One region of the Rhizobium sp. FG96 genome, then DNA from elsewhere that is predicted to be linked to it. Evidence: predicted binding sites of a transcription regulator. Region 1 holds the regulator's gene; each other region holds the start of a gene.
The links. The regulator LexA, encoded in region 1, represses DNA repair genes until DNA is damaged. The targets are predictions, from matches to a motif close to TGTTCNNNNTGTGTTCNG.

Region 1 (4,210 bases):
GGTGACGCCGGGGGCGGCAGACGAGCATTCGCTGACCGATAGCGTCTTCGAGTGGCTCTACCGGCTGAGAAGCGGCATCGGCGATCGCATCAGGGGCATTTTGCCCGGCGATACCGGCGCGTTCGCAGCCGCGCTCGTCACCGACGAGCGGCGGGCGATTTCGGCAGAAACTACGGAGGCACTCCGGCAATCAGGCCTCGCGCATATCATCGCCATATCGGGCCTCAACATGGCGCTGTCTGCCGGCATCTTCTTCGTTGGGTTCCGCACGCTGCTCAGCCTGTTTCCGTCTGTCGCCCAGGCCTATCCGGTCAAGAAGATCGCGGCCGCTGGAGCGCTTGCGGCCGTCACCGCCTATTTCCTGATTTCCGGCTTCGCAGTTTCCGCCGAGCGCGCCTTCATCATGATGGCGATCATGCTGACGGCGGTGTTCTTCGACCGGCCGTCGATCAGTTTGCGCAATGTGGCGCTCTCGGCACTGATCATCATCGCCATCTCGCCCTCAGAAATCATGGGGCCGAGCTTTCAGATGTCCTTTGCCGCGACGCTGGCGCTGGTCGCCGGCTATGCGCTCTGGAAGGAGCGGCCGGCGCGCGACAAGCCATTTGCGAAATTGCGCCTCGTCAGGTTCATGTCAGCCGCAGCCGGCTTTTTCGGTGGCATCCTGCTCACCTCCGTCATCGGCGGCTTCTCGACGGCACTGTTTTCGATCGAGCATTTTCACCGGCTGACGGCCTATGGCTTGCCTGCCAATCTCGCAGCCATGCCCGTCATCTCCTTCGTCATCATGCCGGCCGGGCTGTTTGCAATGCTCTTGATGCCGTTTGGGCTGGATGCCTGGGCCTGGCAGGTGGTCGGCTTCGGTCTCGATCTAGTGATCGCGATCGCCAAGACCGTCTCGTCCTGGGGCGGTGATATCGGCGTCGGCCGATTGCCTGCCTGGTATTTCCCGGCCGCGGTCGCGGGCTTCCTGTTATTGACCCTGCTGCGCACCCGGCTGAGGCATATAGGCACGGCAATCATGGTCCTATCGACGCTGACTGTTGTCACGCTTCCGGAAAAGCCGCCACCGAAGATCGTCATTGCTGAGGACGGCAGCATGGCGGGGATCGTCGGTTCCAGTGCAATCGCTACCAATCGCGAGCGCCCGCCGGGTTTCATCTTCGACCAGTGGAAACGGGCGCTAGTGCTGGACAGCCATCGCGAGCCGATCTTCATCACATCAGCATCGGTCCCCACCGCGCCGCCAGGCGAAAGGCTAAAGCTGACACCAGCGCAAGAGCAGGAAGCGCAGAGCGCCATTGCGGTGAACGCCAGGGAAGAGCGGTTTTCCTGCGCAAAGAAAGCCTGGTGCACGGCAAAGCTTGGAAACGGCTCGGTGCTGACGGTCATCGACAATGCCGCTTACCTCGGCCCCGCCTGCGATGCATCCGATATCGTTGTCACACCCGTGCGCCTGCGGCTTGAAAGCTGCCGCTCTGGCGCGCTGCTCTTCACCGGCGCTACTTTAAGAAAGACAGGCTCTGTCGAACTGCGCTTTGATGGAGGCGCTGCAGCGGTCACCGGATCCTTCGAGGATCTCGACCGCCCCTGGACCCGCCACCGCGCCTATGATTGGCGCAGCGGCACTTTTAACGGTGATGAGATCACCGTTAGTGATAGCGGCGGATAAGGCCGACAAGCTTGCCCTGAACCTTGACGCGATCAGGTCCAAAGATGCGGGTCTCGTAGGCCGGGTTGGCTGCTTCGAGCGCGATCGATGCGCCCTTGCGGCGGAAGCGCTTCAGCGTTGCTTCTTCATCGTCGACAAGGGCGACGACGATATCGCCGGCATTGGCGGTATTGGTATTGCGGATGATGACGGTGTCGCCGTCGAAGATGCCGGCCTCGATCATCGAGTCGCCCTTGACTTCAAGCGCATAGTGCTCACCGTTTCCGAGCATATCGGCGGGAACGGTGATGTCGTGGGTATTCTGCTGGATCGCGGAAATCGGCACACCGGCGGCGATGCGGCCCATGACGGGAACCGAGATCGAGCTGCTATTGTCTTCGTTCGCCGGCTTCGGCGGCGCAACGGGTTGCGGCTTGCCGAGGCTGCCTTCGATGACGCTCGGCGAGAAACCGCGGCGCGGCTGGATGCTGGGGCTGTAGGCCTCCGGCAGCTTGATGACTTCGAGTGCGCGGGCGCGGTTCGGTAGGCGGCGAATGAAGCCGCGCTCCTCGAGCGCCGTGATCAGGCGATGGATCCCGGACTTGGAGGCGAGGTCGAGCGCATCCTTCATTTCATCGAAGGACGGCGGTACGCCGGACTCCTTCATCCGCTCGTGAATGAAGAGGAGAAGCTCCTGTTGTTTGCGCGTCAGCATCGAAGTCTTTCCCCAGATTCGTGAAACAAAGCCAGAACGGACACTATATGTTCCATATGTGTTCCGCAAGTGCCTAAATATTGGTAAAACTTCCCATCATTTTTCGTCATTTTTGAAAGTTTCTTTGCCGGATTGGTTATCCGCGCTTGCGCTTTGCCCGGCGCGGCGTGCAAATCTCTGCCGGCTTCATCGGAGGGAACCGCCATGACGCATCCGCTCGATCATCTGGTACTGCCCGTCACCCATATCGATTTCGCCCGCGAGCGACTCGGCCGTCTAGGTTTCACCGTCGCCGCCAATGGCCGTCATCCGTTCGGAACGGAGAATGCCTGCGTCTTTCTCTCCGACAAGACCTATCTCGAGCCGCTCGGCATCGCGAGCCAGGGCGAGTGCGACGTGGCTGCCGCGAAAGGCAACAGCTTCATCGCCCGCGATCAGGCCTTCCGCTTCCGCTGCGGCGATGATGGCTTTTCGGCAGTCGTCTTCGGCACTGACGATGCCGATGCGGACAAGGCCGCCTATGATGGCGCGCAGCTGAGCGGCGGTGACATGGTGGAGTTCTCGCGCCCTATCGTCATGCCCGATGGAACGCAGGCGACCGGCGCCTTCAAGCTCGCCTTTGCCGCTGATCTCAGGGCGCCCGATGTCTTCTTTTTCGCCTGCCAGCGGATCAACGCCTTTCCGGCCGATCGCAAGGCGCTGGAGACTCATGCCAACGGCGTTCTCGGCATCGTCGAGATTGCAATGAGCGCAGACGAACCCGATGCCTTCGCGTCGCTGCTGCAGACGGCAAGCGGCGGCGTGGCGCCCAGTGAGGCCGCCTTCGGCCTTTCCTTCGCCCTCAGCAATGTCCGGATCGCTATCTATTCCGAAGAAGGGATGGAGGCCTATTTCGATGTCGAGCCGCTCGGCACCGATAACGGCCTGCGGGCGCGGGCAATCGTCTTTGCGGTCGCTGATCTGGCCGTGACAGCGGCGCATTTGGCTGCTAACGGGATCACCTACGTGAATACGAACAATCGTCTATTGGTGAAGCCGGCGCCGGGACAAGGCGCGATCTTCGCCTTCGAGGAGACCCAATGAGCAACACCAATGCAGAAGTCGCCGTCGGCGAAGGCGCTGGCCGCGTTACCTTTTCCAATGACGGCAAGCTGTCGATCATCGCTGGCCCCTGTCAGATGGAAAGCCGCGAACATGCCTTCATGATCGCCGGTGTTCTGAGCGAACTCTGCAAGAAGCTCGGCATCGGCCTCGTCTACAAGTCTTCCTTCGACAAGGCGAACCGCACTTCGCTTTCGGCGCAGCGCGGCATCGGCCTCGAAAAGTCGCTCGAAGTCTTCTCTGACCTGAAGAAAGAATTCGGCTTCCCGGTTCTGACCGATATCCATACCGAGGAGCAGTGTGCAGAGGTCGCAACCGTCGTCGACATCCTGCAAATCCCGGCCTTCCTCTCCCGCCAGACCGACCTTCTCGTTGCTGCGGCCAAGACCGGCCGCGCCGTCAACGTCAAGAAGGGGCAGTTCCTGGCGCCCTGGGACATGAAGAATGTTCTCGCCAAGCTGAACGAGACGGGCAACCCGAACATCCTGCTCTGCGAGCGCGGCGCTTCCTTCGGCTACAACACGCTGGTCTCCGACATGCGCTCGCTGCCGATCATGGCGGCCATGGGCGCGCCTGTGATCTTCGATGCCACGCATTCCGTGCAGCAGCCGGGCGGGCAGGGCGGATCTACCGGCGGCCAGCGCGAATTCGTCGAGACCTTGGCGCGTGCGGCCGTCGCCGTCGGCGTTGCCGGCGTCTTCGTCGAGACGCATCAAGATCCTGACAATGCGCCGTCGGATGGC
Region 2 (4,210 bases), on a different contig from region 1:
GGCCAGAAACTCGACCGGATAATGCGCCTTCATATAGGCGGTCTGGTAGGAGACGATGGCGTAGGCGGCGGCGTGCGACTTGTTGAAGCCGTAGTTCGCGAACTTCGCCAGCAGTTCGAAGATGTTATCGGCCTGCGGCTTCGATACGCCGTTCTTGACGGCGCCGTCGACGAAGCGCTCGCGCTGCTGGTCCATCTCAGCCTTAATCTTCTTACCCATGGCGCGGCGCAGCAGGTCGGCCTCGCCGAGTGAATAGCCCGAGAGCACCTGGGCGATCTGCATGACCTGCTCCTGGTAGACGATAACGCCCTGGGTTTCCTTCAGCAGATAGTCGATCGTCGGATGGATCGATTCGACCTCTTCCTCGCCATGCTTGCGGGCATTGTAGGTCGGGATGTTTTCCATCGGGCCCGGACGGTACAGCGCCACCAGCGCGATGATGTCCTCGATGCAGTCGGGCTTCATGCCGATCAGCGCCTTGCGCATGCCCGCACTTTCCACCTGGAACACACCGACCGTTTCGCCGCGCGACAGCATCTCGTAGGTCAGCTTGTCGTCGAGCGGGATGGAGGCGAGATCGACCTCGATGCCCCGCTTCTTGCAGAAATCGACGGCGACCTTCAGGACGGTCAGCGTCTTCAGGCCGAGGAAGTCGAACTTCACGAGGCCGGCCTGTTCGACCCATTTCATGTTGAACTGGGTGACCGGCATATCGGAACGCGGGTCCCGATACATCGGCACCAGCTTCGACAGCGGGCGGTCGCCGATGACGATACCGGCGGCGTGCGTGGAGGCGTGGCGGTAGAGACCCTCGATCTTCTGGGCGATATCAAGGAGACGAGCGACAACCGGCTCTTTGTCGGCCTCTTCCTGGAACTTCGGATCTTCCTCGATCGCCTTGTGCAGAGGCGTCGGATTGGCCGGGTTGTTGGGCACCATCTTGCAGATCTTGTCGACCTGGCCATAGGGCATTTCGAGCACGCGGCCGACGTCGCGCAGGGCGGCGCGGGCCTGCAGCGAACCGAAAGTGATGATCTGCGCCACCTGCTCGCGACCGTATTTCTTCTGCACGTAACGGATCACCTCTTCGCGGCGATCCTGGCAGAAGTCGATATCGAAGTCCGGCATCGAGACGCGTTCCGGATTGAGGAAGCGTTCGAAGAGCAGCGAGAAGCGCAGGGGATCGACGTCGGTGATGGTCAGCGCATAGGCGACCAGCGAACCCGCACCCGAACCACGGCCCGGGCCGACGGGAATGTCATGCTGCTTGGCCCATTTGATGAAGTCCGCAACGATCAGGAAGTAGCCGGGGAACTTCATGCGCTCGATGACGCTGAGCTCGAATTCCAGCCGCTCGCGGTAATCCTTCTCTTCGTAGCCTGCCGACATGCCGAGCGTCGCGAGGCGCATATCGAGCCCCTCCTCCGCCTGGCGGCGAAGCTCCAGCGCCTCGGCGCGCTCGGCTTCCTCGGGATCGGCGGTGGCGCCGGTGAAGCGCGGCAGGATCGGCTTGCGGGTCTTCAGGACGAAGGAGCAGCGCCGGGCAATCTCGATCGTGTTCTCAAGCGCCTCCGGCAAATCGGCAAAGAGCTTCGCCATCTCGGCGCGGCTCTTCAGGTAATGGTCCGGCGTCAGGCGGAAGCGGCTGTCGTCGGAAACGATGGCGTTATGGGCAACCGCCATCAGCGCGTCATGCGCGTCGTAGTCGTCGCGCGTCGGGAAGAAGGCCTCGTTGGTGGCGACCAGCGGCAGGTCGTGCTCGTAGGCGAGACCGATGATCTTCTGCTCATGGCGCTTGTCGTAAGTGCCGTGGCGCTGCAACTCGACATAGAGCCGGTCACCGAACAGTGACTTCAGCGTCAGCAGCCGCGATACGGCCGGCGCCAGGTGCCCCTGCTTGAGGGCCATATCGACCGGGCCGCTGAGCGAACCCGTCAGCGCGATCAGGCCTTCTGTGCCCGCCTCTTCCAGCCAGGACGAGCGAATGTGGATCGCCTGCCCGTCCTCGCCACCGAGATAGGCGCGGCTGACGAGATCGACGAGACGCTCGTAGCCATCATCGCTGGCGGCAAGGACGACGATCGACGGGAGCTTACCCATCATCTGCTGGCCGCCGCGCTTCTCGATTTCCAGGCCGTCTTCCATGTCGATCGACAGCTGGCAACCGATGATCGGCTGAAGGCCTTCGTCCATGGCTTTCTGCGAGAATTCGAGCGCGACGAACAGGTTGTTCGTATCGGTGATGGCGATCGCCGGCTGGCTATCGCCCGCAGCCTTGTAGAGAACCTTCTTCAGCGGCAGCGCGCCCTCGAGCAGCGAATAGGCCGAGTGCACGCGCAGATGAACGAAGCCCGGCGTCCCGCCGATAAATCCGCTCTCTGTTTCCGCCATGACACGTCCCTTCAATCGCCCGTATGAATCGGCGCCATTGTCGGTCGTGGCCGTGGAGATGTCCAGAAGAAGACCCCGCCTTGAACCGCATGGCAGCCATGCGGTCCCCTGAAAAATTACATCGCCATCAGGATCAGCGAGAAGCTGGCAACGAACATTGCGATGGAGGTGAATGCTGCGACGTCACGGATCATGTCAGTCATTTGGCTCTCCTTTACTCGTTATGTTTTTAGTTTGTTCCACTCTTGTTCTTTCGTCAACAGGAATCTTTTCCGTTTGGTTAACGCGCGTCCGGGAGCGTTCGCCCACCTATCCCAGCCGGCGGCAATCGCTATGTTCTCTATTTGTTCTTTACAGAAGGTCACGCATCTGCGACAACGCTCGCAGGAGGCGCGCCATGTATCTCACCCTGCTCAATGACTTCATCGTCGAGGCGAAATCGAGGACCTACGTGGGTGGCGGCAGTCCGCGTCCATCCTGCCGTCTGGGGTCGCATGACATCGGCTACGAGCGTGGCGAATGGCGCTATCTCGACAGCTATTTCGGCGGAACGGATTTTTGCGGCCAGGAAACAGTCTGGCTGAATGGCGAGCCCATCTGGGCGATGAACTATTTCGGCCACATCATCGAGCCCGGGCTGATCGACGGCAGCCGCGCCGGCGCCGTCATCAAGGCGGCCCTGTCGTCCATGTATTCCGAAAAGAAGCGATTCCTCGGCGGCATGGAATTCGACCACGCCTTCGGCTTCTATATCGACAACAGCGAGGGCGACTGCGCACATTTCCGTGGCATGGAAATGATCATCGTCGAGGAAAGGCGCGCCTATGAACTCGACTACCGCGGCGGCCTGATCCGGCTCTGAGGCTCAGAAGTCGACGACCTTGCCGTCGCTGATCGTCACCCGGCGGTCCATGCGGCTGGCAAGCTCGTGATTATGCGTGGCGATCAGGGCCGCCAAACCGGACTGGCGCACCAGCGCCTCCAGGGCGTCGAAGACGTAGTTGGCGGTTTCCGGATCGAGATTGCCGGTCGGCTCGTCGGCGAGAAGCAGGCTCGGCGCATTGGCAACGGCGCGGGCGATCGCCACGCGCTGTTGCTCGCCGCCGGAGAGCTCGCCCGGGCGATGGGCACCGCGATGGCCGATGCGCATGTAGTCGAGCAGCTGCTTGGCACGCTCGGCAGCTTCCTTGCGCGGCAGGCCCGAGATCATCTGCGGCATCATGATGTTTTCCTGGGCCGAGAACTCGGGCAGCAGATGATGGAACTGGTAGACGAAGCCGATCTCGCTGCGGCGGATCGCCGTGCGCTTATCGTCGGACAGTCCGTTGCAGGCATGGCCGTTGATGCTGACCTCACCGTCATCAGGATGTTCCAGGAGACCCGCCAGATGGAGCAGCGTCGACTTGCCGGTGCCCGAGGGCGCAACCAGAGCGACGATCTCGCCGCTATGCAGCGTGAAGTCGGCCCCCTTCAGGATGGAGAGCACCGTATCGCCCTGCCCGTAGTGACGCTCGACGCCGGAAAGCTTGAGAACGACATTGCGTTTCATGGAGTTCAGCATTCCTTATTCGTAGCGCAGCGCCTGCACCGGATCGAGCCGCGAAGCCCGCCAGGCCGGGAAGATGGTCGCAAGAAAAGACAGCGTCAGAGCCATGATGACGACCGAAGTCGTCTCGCTGACGCTCATCTGCGCCGGCAGCTGGCTCAGGAAGTAGAGCTGCGGATTGAAGAGTATCGTTCCGGTGATCCAGGAGAAGAACTGGCGGATCGACTCAATATTGATGCAGACGACGACGCCGAGCAGCACGCCGGCAAGCGT
Region 3 (4,210 bases), on a different contig from region 1:
CGGCGATGCCTACTGGCATGTCGGCCGCAAGCTCGAGGCCGTCTATCAGTGGAACCGGGCGCTGAACTCGCAGCCCGAGGAAGCCGAGATCCCGAAGATCAAGGACAAGATCGCCAACGGCCTGAAGCCCGAGAACGACGACGCCAAGTCTGCCGACAAGAAGCAGCCGGACCCGGCGCCGGTGACCCCGCCGCCCGTCGACAAGAAGTCCTGATAACGGATGCCGGATGCGGAGAGCCGCCGTTTCACGGTGACTGAAGACGCGCCTGCGAAAATCAATCTGGCCCTGCATGTGACGGGCCAGAGAGACGACGGCTACCATCTGCTCGACATGCTGGTGACCTTCACCAGTCACGGCGACCGGCTGAGCTTCACCGCCGCCGATGCCGACGGCTTCACGATCAGCGGGCGTTTTTCCGCCGATCTCGGCGGCGATCCCGGCAGCAATCTCGTTCTCAAGGGGCGCGATCTTCTGCGCCAGGCCGTGCTTGCCCAGGGCGGCCATGCGCCTGCGGTTTCGATCCATCTCGACAAGAACCTGCCGGTTGCCTCCGGGATCGGCGGTGGCTCGGCGGATGCGGCTGCGGCGCTGCGCGGGCTTCAGCGCTTCTGGAACGTGCGGGTGCCCGCCGATATCCTTTCGGCGCTTGCGCTGCAGCTTGGCGCCGATGTGCCGATGTGCCTGGAAAGCCGCCCGCTGATAGCGCGCGGGATCGGCGAGGAGATCGAGCGGGTGGCGCTGCCACGGCTCTTCCTGGTGCTCGCCAATCCGCTGAAGGGCGTGTCGACGCCGCAGATCTTTCGCACGCTGGCACAGAAGAACAACCGGCCGCTCGATCTTTCGGCCGGCGGCTGGATGCGGGTGATCGAGGCCAATCGCAACGACCTCGAGCCGCCGGCGCGCAGCCTGACGCCCGAGATTGCCGAGATTTCGGCCCTGCTTGCCGGGAGCGGCGCCGATCTGGTGCGCATGTCCGGCTCCGGCGCCACCTGCTTCGGGCTCTTCCCCTTCCTGCAGGCGGCAGAGGCCGCGGCATGGCAGCTTCACAGCCAGCGGCCGGACTGGTATTTCCAGGCAACGGAAACTGTTTCGGGAGAGTGACATGCCTGGCATAGACGAGAACCGGCCGTTCATTCCCGTCGGCATCGCCGTGCTGACCGTCTCGGATACCCGCACGCTCCAGGACGACAAGTCGGGCGACACGCTCGCTGCCCGCATCGCCGAGGCCGGCCACAGGCTGATCGACCGCGCCATCGTGCGGGACGACAAGCAGGCGATCGCGGCGCGGGTGAAGACCTGGACGGAGACCGATGGCATCGACGTCGTCATCACCACCGGCGGCACCGGCTTTACAGGCCGCGACGTGACGCCCGAAGCACTGGAGCCGCTGTTCGAGAAGCGCATGGACGGCTTCTCGGAAGTGTTCCACCGGATTTCCTACGACAAGATCGGCACCTCGACGATCCAGTCGCGCGCCACGGCCGGCGTTGCCAACGCCACTTTCATCTTCGCGCTGCCCGGCTCGCCCGGCGCCTGCAAGGATGCCTGGGACGGGATCCTGAAGGCGCAGCTCGACTACCGGCACATGCCCTGCAATTTCGTGGAAATCATGCCGCGGCTCGACGAGCACCTGAAGCGCGGCGGCTGATTCTATCTGGCGGCGCGTGCCACCCAGGAAGGAATCAATTCACTGGAAAGCTGGCGCAGCTTCTGACCCTTCGGAAATTCCGCCAGCCGCATGCCGCTCTTGGCCGAGGCAACCGCCTGCTTCTTGGGGACAAGATAGGCAAGCTCCAGCGGCGGCAACGCACGGCCGACCCGCTGCAGGAACGGACGGCGGTAGGCGCGCGAGGCGGTGAAGCGGGCGGGCAGTTTGTTCAGCGCCACATATTCGGCGATCTCGTCGATCCAGCCCGCCTGCGGGCGCGCACCCGGCTCGACGAAGAGCAACCACTCGCCCCGCGCAGAGCGCAATATGTCCTTGATATCCCACTGGGAATGGAAACGGCAGCCGGCGGCATCCGCCACCCGCGAGGTGCCGTCGCGCGAGCCGTGATCGAGCACCACGACGTCACTTACAAGCCCTTCGACCGCGCCCGCGACCAGCACCGATAAAGTCTGCGCCAGCTCAGGTTCCTGATCCTGGCACTCCAGAACAACCGTCAACATTGCCTATTTATAATGCGCCGCACAAAATTTTGCCAGCGCGACTTTCCTCATTTTGTTCTTGCATTGTTCTCATTTTCTGATTAGGAATTTAATCATCAAGAACGGGCGAAGGCAACGCCTCCGCTGCGGGAGAATCCGATGAACGAACAGTCCCTTGCAGGGCAGGCCGCATTCGCGCCTGCCAACACGGCAGATATTGCCGAAGCGCTGATCGCCCAATCCGGCCTGCGGGTGGATGGCGAGCGCCGCCGCGGACGTGGCGCCGGGCTCAATCCGAGCGGCAGGTTCGAGCCGCAGAGCCGCGAGACGTTCGACGACGGCTGGCAGACGCTGGAAGAGCTGCCGCCGTTCAAGACCGAAGTGCAGATCGAGAAGCCGCGCACGGCGATCACCCGCAACGAGTCGCCCGACATTCCCTTCGACCGCTCGATCAATCCCTATCGCGGCTGCGAGCATGGCTGCATCTATTGCTTCGCGCGGCCGAGCCACGCCTATATGGGGCTGTCGGCCGGGCTCGATTTCGAGGCGAAGCTGTTTGCCAAGCCCGATGCCGCCAAGCTCCTGGAGCGCGAGCTTGCCAAGCCCGGCTACAAGCCGCGGGTGATCGCCATCGGCACCAATACCGATCCCTACCAGCCGATCGAGAAGGAATGGCGCATCATGCGGCAGATCCTCGAAGTGCTGAACAAGGCGAACCACCCGGTTTCGATCGTCACCAAGTCGGCGATGATCATGCGCGACATCGACATCCTCAAGGATATGGCCGCCAAGGGACTGGTGCGCGCCTCGCTTTCGGTGACGACACTCGACCGCAAGCTCGCCCGCACCATGGAGCCGCGCGCCTCGACCCCGCCGCGGCGGCTGGAGGCAGTCCATGCGCTGAGTGAAGCCGGCATCCCGACCTCGGTGATGGCGGCACCCGTCATACCGGCGCTGAACGACCACGAGCTGGAGCGCATTCTGGAGGCTTCGCATGCCGCCGGCGCGCGCGAGGCGGGTTATGTGCTGCTGCGGCTGCCGCTGGAAGTGTCGCCGCTGTTCCGCGACTGGCTGCTGCAGCATTACCCGGACCGCTACCGGCATGTCATGTCGCTGGTGCGCTCGATGCGCGGCGGCAAGGATTATGATGCCGAGTTCGGCAAGCGGATGAAGGGTGCGGGGCCCTATGCCTGGCAGATCGCCCGCCGCTTCGAGATGGCCACCAAGCGGCTCGGCATGGTCAGACGCAGCATGCCGCTGCGCGACGATCTCTTCGTGCCGCCGGATGGCAGCGGCGTGCAGCTGTCGCTGCTTTGAAGACTTCGCGCCCGCTGGCACGGGCGCGTGAGGAGCGTTTCGACCGGCCGGCGGGTATGCCGCCGGCAATGACGCAATACCCGCAGGCTGCCGCCGCCCTGGCTGCCTGCACACCGCGGATGGGTCCCCTGCCCCTTCGCGGCCCTAGCCCCCGGCCGCCGCCCTGTTCCGGGGGCTTGCAGGAAATCGGGTTAGCGTGCGAGGTTCAGCCGCATGAAACGTCGCACGCCACCCGATTCTCCTCTGCTTTTCGAAGACGCGCCGCTCACTCCGGATTTCAAGCTGGAACTGAAGGCCCGCAAGGCCGGTCACTGGCCGGTTGCCGGTGCCGATGAAGCCGGACGCGGGCCGCTCGCAGGCCCTGTCGTTGCCGCAGCCGTCATTCTCGACCCGAAGCGCATCCCAGAGGGGCTGAACGATTCCAAGCAGCTGTCGGCCGCCAAGCGCGAGGAGCTGTTCGTGCAGATCCTGGCAACGGCAACGGTCTCCATCGCCTCCTCCAGTGCCACCCGCATCGACGATACCGATATCCGCAAGGCGAGCCTCGACGCCATGCGCCGCGCCATCTGCGGCCTCTCCATTCCGGCGGCCTATGTGCTGACCGACGGCCTCGACGTGCCCCAGGGGCTCGACTGCCCCGGCCACGCGGTGGTCAAGGGCGACGCCCGCTCCGTCTCCATCGCCGCCGCCTCGATCGTCGCCAAGGTCACCCGCGACCGGATGATGACCCGCGCCCACCTCGTC
Region 4 (4,210 bases), on a different contig from region 1:
CGGAAATGGTGCTCGCAGTGCCGGAGAAGGTTCTGAACGAGCGGATCATTCCGCAGATCCCGGTGGGCCGCCTTGGCGAGCCCGAAGAGATCGCGCGCTGCGTGGTGTTCCTGGCATCTGATGATGCGGGCTTCATCACCGGTTCGACCCTGACCGCGAATGGCGGCCAGTTCTTCGTCTGACGGCTAGCTGCCGCTGCGGTGATGGCCGTGACTGCCGTAGTTGTTCGGAAAGTTGCCGGCGTCATAGGGATTGGCGCTGGCGCTGAAGGTTGCGACGGCAACGATTGCCGCAGCGATGACGATAATCTTGCGCATGGATAAATCTCCATTGTTCCCGGCCTCATTGGGCTGGGGTGTGAGGTCTTGCGAGTTGTTGAACTGGGATCAGCGGGACGGCGGGTGACGCTTCGCCTTGACCGGGACTTTCTGCATGGCAGCGCCACGATCACGGATGGCGGCGAGCGCTGTTGCCAAAGAGAGTGCTGCGATCAGGGTGGCGGCAGCGGAAGACAGAATGAGCTGAGCCATCGGACATTCCTTTCTGGCCGGAAAGAAGCCGGCTTGTTGATCGGGATGTGGGGAGTGTCTTGGCGGTTCGCCAGATCGGCTTTGGGAACCAAGCGTCAACGCGCCGTTGACGAGGAGCACAAATAAAAACGGGCGCCGAAGCGCCCGTTCATCACGCGATCACTGCATTAGCAACGTACATCGCGTCTTTGGCCATTCACGATGATGTAGCAACCGTAACGGTCGCGGTAGACCCGGTGATTGTAGCGGCCATTGCGCTGATCGACAGAGTTGCCGACTGCAGCGCCGACCAGGCCGCCTGCAACGGCGCCGACGGCGGCGCCGCCCCAGCTGTTGGAAACCGCACCGCCAATAAGGGCGCCAGAGCCAGCGCCGATGGCGGTGCCCTGCTCAGTTGCCGTGCACGATGCGAGCGCACCTACGAGTGCTGCAACGAGAACAACTTTCTTCATCATGACTTACAACTCCCCAGTTACATGGCCTTTAGATGCGGCCCATCAGGACAAGGATAATGATAATAACGAGAACTAGCCCTAAACCGCCAGAAGGTCCATAGCCCCAGCCGCGGCTATAACCCCAATTCGGCAGTGCGCCGATCAAAAGCAGAATAAGGATAATGAGAAGTATCGTGCTAAGCATGTTTTCCGGTCCTTCAACTCACGCCGAGTTTCGAATGGACAATAAACACGCGTCCCGGGTTTTTGTTCCCGGCTAAACTTATTTATGTACGTGAACGGATTTCGCCTTATTTACGATTGCGGACTTTATATTGGGCGAAAAGATAAAAACGCGGAAGCTAGGAAAAAGTTCCGTCCCTCGTTCTGTTTTTTAACAGGCGGTAAAATTGCGCCGGAAAACGTTAATGCGATCGGCCGCAACGAAAAAAGATCCACGCGAGGCCTTCCGCATATAGTCGCTTGCTGCACCCGGCATCAACATCTAGCGGCGAACAAAGCGCGAAACTTCGGAGGTCGGTGATTCGTCTGTGATTCGTTCCGGCTTTGGCCCGAAGGTTAATTTTCGCGGATTTTGCAAATTTCTTTGTCGGGCAATTGACAGGCGATTCTCGGCTAATGGGCCGTGGGCTTGGCTCAACGTGCCCTCTGAGCCGCCGGATTCAGCATCTAGTGGGAAAAACTGATTCAAAACCAATACTTAGCCGTGAACAAAAGCTGAATCAGCGGGAGTCAGCGATTCGTCGCCGATTCGTTCTCAAGCTGTTCCGAATCTAAAAACAGAGGCTTAGCGGCGGTCCTTGAATCAAAATAGCAGCGCATATCGGCGGCCCGGCTCTTGCGTTTGCTGGCCCGCCTGTCCATGTGTTGTCTGCCGACTTGACCCTGAGGCTCCCCCGCCTCACTTGCATGGACCATGACACAGAATTCGCAGCCCATGATCCTGAGCGGACGCGGCGTTACCGCGGTGCTCGGACCGACCAATACAGGCAAGACGCATTATGCCATCGAGCGCATGGTCGCGCACGGTACCGGTGTGATCGGTCTGCCGCTGCGCCTTCTGGCGCGCGAGGTCTATACGCGGCTGGTCGAAAAGGTCGGTGCGCATAACGTTGCGCTGGTGACCGGCGAAGAGAAGATCTCGCCGCCGAATGCCCGCTTCTCCGTCTGCACCGTCGAGGCGATGCCGCGGGAAACCAAGGCCGCCTTCGTGGCGATCGACGAAGTGCAGCTCGCCGGCGATCTCGAACGCGGGCATATCTTTACCGACCGCATCCTGCATCTGCGCGGCCGCGACGAAACCCTGCTTCTCGGCGCCGGGACGATGCGTCCGATCCTGCAGCAGCTGCTGCCGGGGATCACCGTCGTGGAGCGGCCGCGCCTGTCGCAACTCCTCTACGCCGGCCAGAAGAAGATTACCCGGCTGCCGCAGCGCTCGGCCATCGTCGCCTTCTCGGCTGACGAGGTTTATGCGATCGCCGAACTGATCCGCCGTCAGCGCGGTGGTGCTGCAGTCGTTCTCGGGGCGCTCAGCCCGCGCACCCGCAATGCCCAGGTGGCGCTCTATCAGGCGGGCGATGTCGAATATCTGGTGGCGACCGATGCGATTGGCATGGGTCTGAACCTCGATGTCGATCATGTCGCCTTTGCGCAGGACCGGAAATTCGACGGCTACCAGTTCCGCAATCTCAATCCGGCCGAGCTCGGCCAGATCGCCGGCCGCGCCGGCCGCCATGTCCGGGATGGCACCTTCGGGGTCACCGGTCAGGTCGCGCCGTTTGACGATGAGCTGGTGCAGAGGATCGAGTCGCACGAGTTCGACAACGTCAAGGTTCTGCAGTGGCGGACCAAGGAACTGGATTTCGGATCGATACAATCGCTGCGGGCAAGTCTCGAAAAGCCGCCGAGCGTCCAGGGTCTGACACGGGCGCTGCCGGCTGTCGATCAGCAGGCGTTGGAGCATCTTTCACGATATCCGGAAATTATTGACCTTGCGACAAAGCCCGAAAGGGTTGAAAAGCTCTGGGAGGCTTGTGCGCTGCCCGATTACCGGCGCATTGCACCGGCCCAGCATGCCGATCTGATCTCGACGCTCTTTTCCGATCTTGTGCGCTATGGCACGGTTAACGAGGATTTCCTCGCGGAGCAGGTGCACCGTGCGGACCGCACGGACGGTGAAATCGACACGCTTTCGGCGCGAATCGCGCAGATAAGAACCTGGACCTATGTGTCGAACCGGCCCGGCTGGCTTGCCGATCCGACACACTGGCAGGAAAAGACGCGGGAAATCGAAGATCGATTGTCCGATGCGTTACATGAAAGGTTGACGAAACGCTTTGTTGATCGCAGGACATCTGTGCTCATGAAGCGCCTGAGAGAGAATGCGATGCTGGAAGCTGAAATCAGTGTGAATGGTGATGTCTTTGTGGAGGGGCATCATGTGGGTCAGTTGAGCGGATTCCGCTTTACGCCCGTCGGTGGGACGGATGGACCGGACGCCAAGGCCGTACAGGCTGCTTCACAGAAGGCGCTTGCTCTGGAATTCGAAGCGCGCGCAGCGCGCATGCATGCCGCTGGCAATGGCGATCTGGCGATCAGCGCCGATGGCCTGATCCGCTGGCTCGGCGATCCCGTTGCCCGGCTGTCCGGCAGCGACCATGTGATGCGTCCGCGGGTGATCCTGCTTGCCGACGAGCAGCTGACCGGCAATGCGCGCGATCACGTCGCCGCCCGCGTCGAGCGCTTCGTCAATCATCACATCAGCACGGTTTTGAAGCCGCTCGACGATCTGTCGCGCGCCGAAGACCTGCAGGGTCTTGCCAAGGGTCTGGCGTTCCAGCTCGTCGAGAATCTCGGTGTTCTGTTCCGCCGCGACGTTGCCGACGACGTCAAGTCGCTGGATCAGGATGGCCGTGCCTCGATGCGCCGCTATGGCGTGCGTTTCGGCGCTTATCATATCTTCGTCCCGGCACTCTTGAAGCCGGCTCCGGCCGAGCTCATCACGTTGCTCTGGGCGCTCAAGAACGACGGCCTCGACAAGCCGGGTTACGGCGACCTCATTCCGGTGCTTGCCGCCGGACGCACGTCTGTCGTCACCGATCCGAGCTTCGAGCGCACTTTCTACAAGCTTGCCGGTTTCCGGTTCCTCGGAAAGCGCGCCGTCCGTATCGACATCCTCGAGCGGCTTGCCGACATCATCCGTCCGCTGCTGCAATGGAAGCCGGG

Region 2: a site for LexA is predicted at 2,627-2,644, ahead of dnaE (DNA polymerase III subunit alpha). Genes of this name have one in related genera too.
Region 3: a site for LexA is predicted at 2,224-2,241, ahead of ACODR6_RS02760 (PA0069 family radical SAM protein). Genes of this name have one in related genera too.
Region 4: a site for LexA is predicted at 1,738-1,755, ahead of ACODR6_RS09900 (helicase-related protein). Genes of this name have one in related genera too.

What each region holds. Positions count from the first base shown of each region.
Region 1 is NZ_JBMDIL010000021.1:56,796-61,005, reverse strand. It holds gene ACODR6_RS30385 (ComEC/Rec2 family competence protein) at 1-1,672, shown strand, start outside; gene lexA (transcriptional repressor LexA) at 1,653-2,366, opposite strand; gene ACODR6_RS30375 (VOC family protein) at 2,571-3,449, shown strand; gene kdsA (3-deoxy-8-phosphooctulonate synthase) at 3,446-4,210, shown strand, end outside.
Region 2 is NZ_JBMDIL010000008.1:234,310-238,519, forward strand. It holds gene dnaE (DNA polymerase III subunit alpha) at 1-2,391, opposite strand, end outside; gene ACODR6_RS18200 (DUF5680 domain-containing protein) at 2,789-3,253, shown strand; gene ACODR6_RS18205 (ABC transporter ATP-binding protein) at 3,257-3,940, opposite strand; gene ACODR6_RS18210 (lipoprotein-releasing ABC transporter permease subunit) at 3,956-4,210, opposite strand, start outside.
Region 3 is NZ_JBMDIL010000001.1:534,097-538,306, forward strand. It holds gene ACODR6_RS02740 (tetratricopeptide repeat protein) at 1-214, shown strand, start outside; gene ACODR6_RS02745 (4-(cytidine 5'-diphospho)-2-C-methyl-D-erythritol kinase) at 221-1,102, shown strand; gene moaB (molybdenum cofactor biosynthesis protein B) at 1,104-1,649, shown strand; gene ACODR6_RS02755 (glycosyltransferase family 2 protein) at 1,652-2,170, opposite strand; gene ACODR6_RS02760 (PA0069 family radical SAM protein) at 2,309-3,466, shown strand; gene rnhB (ribonuclease HII) at 3,680-4,210, shown strand, end outside.
Region 4 is NZ_JBMDIL010000004.1:294,919-299,128, reverse strand. It holds gene ACODR6_RS09925 (beta-ketoacyl-ACP reductase) at 1-182, shown strand, start outside; gene ACODR6_RS09920 (hypothetical protein) at 186-317, opposite strand; gene ACODR6_RS09915 (hypothetical protein) at 387-530, opposite strand; gene ACODR6_RS09910 (YMGG-like glycine zipper-containing protein) at 698-985, opposite strand; gene ACODR6_RS09905 (DUF3309 family protein) at 1,014-1,169, opposite strand; gene ACODR6_RS09900 (helicase-related protein) at 1,902-4,210, shown strand, end outside.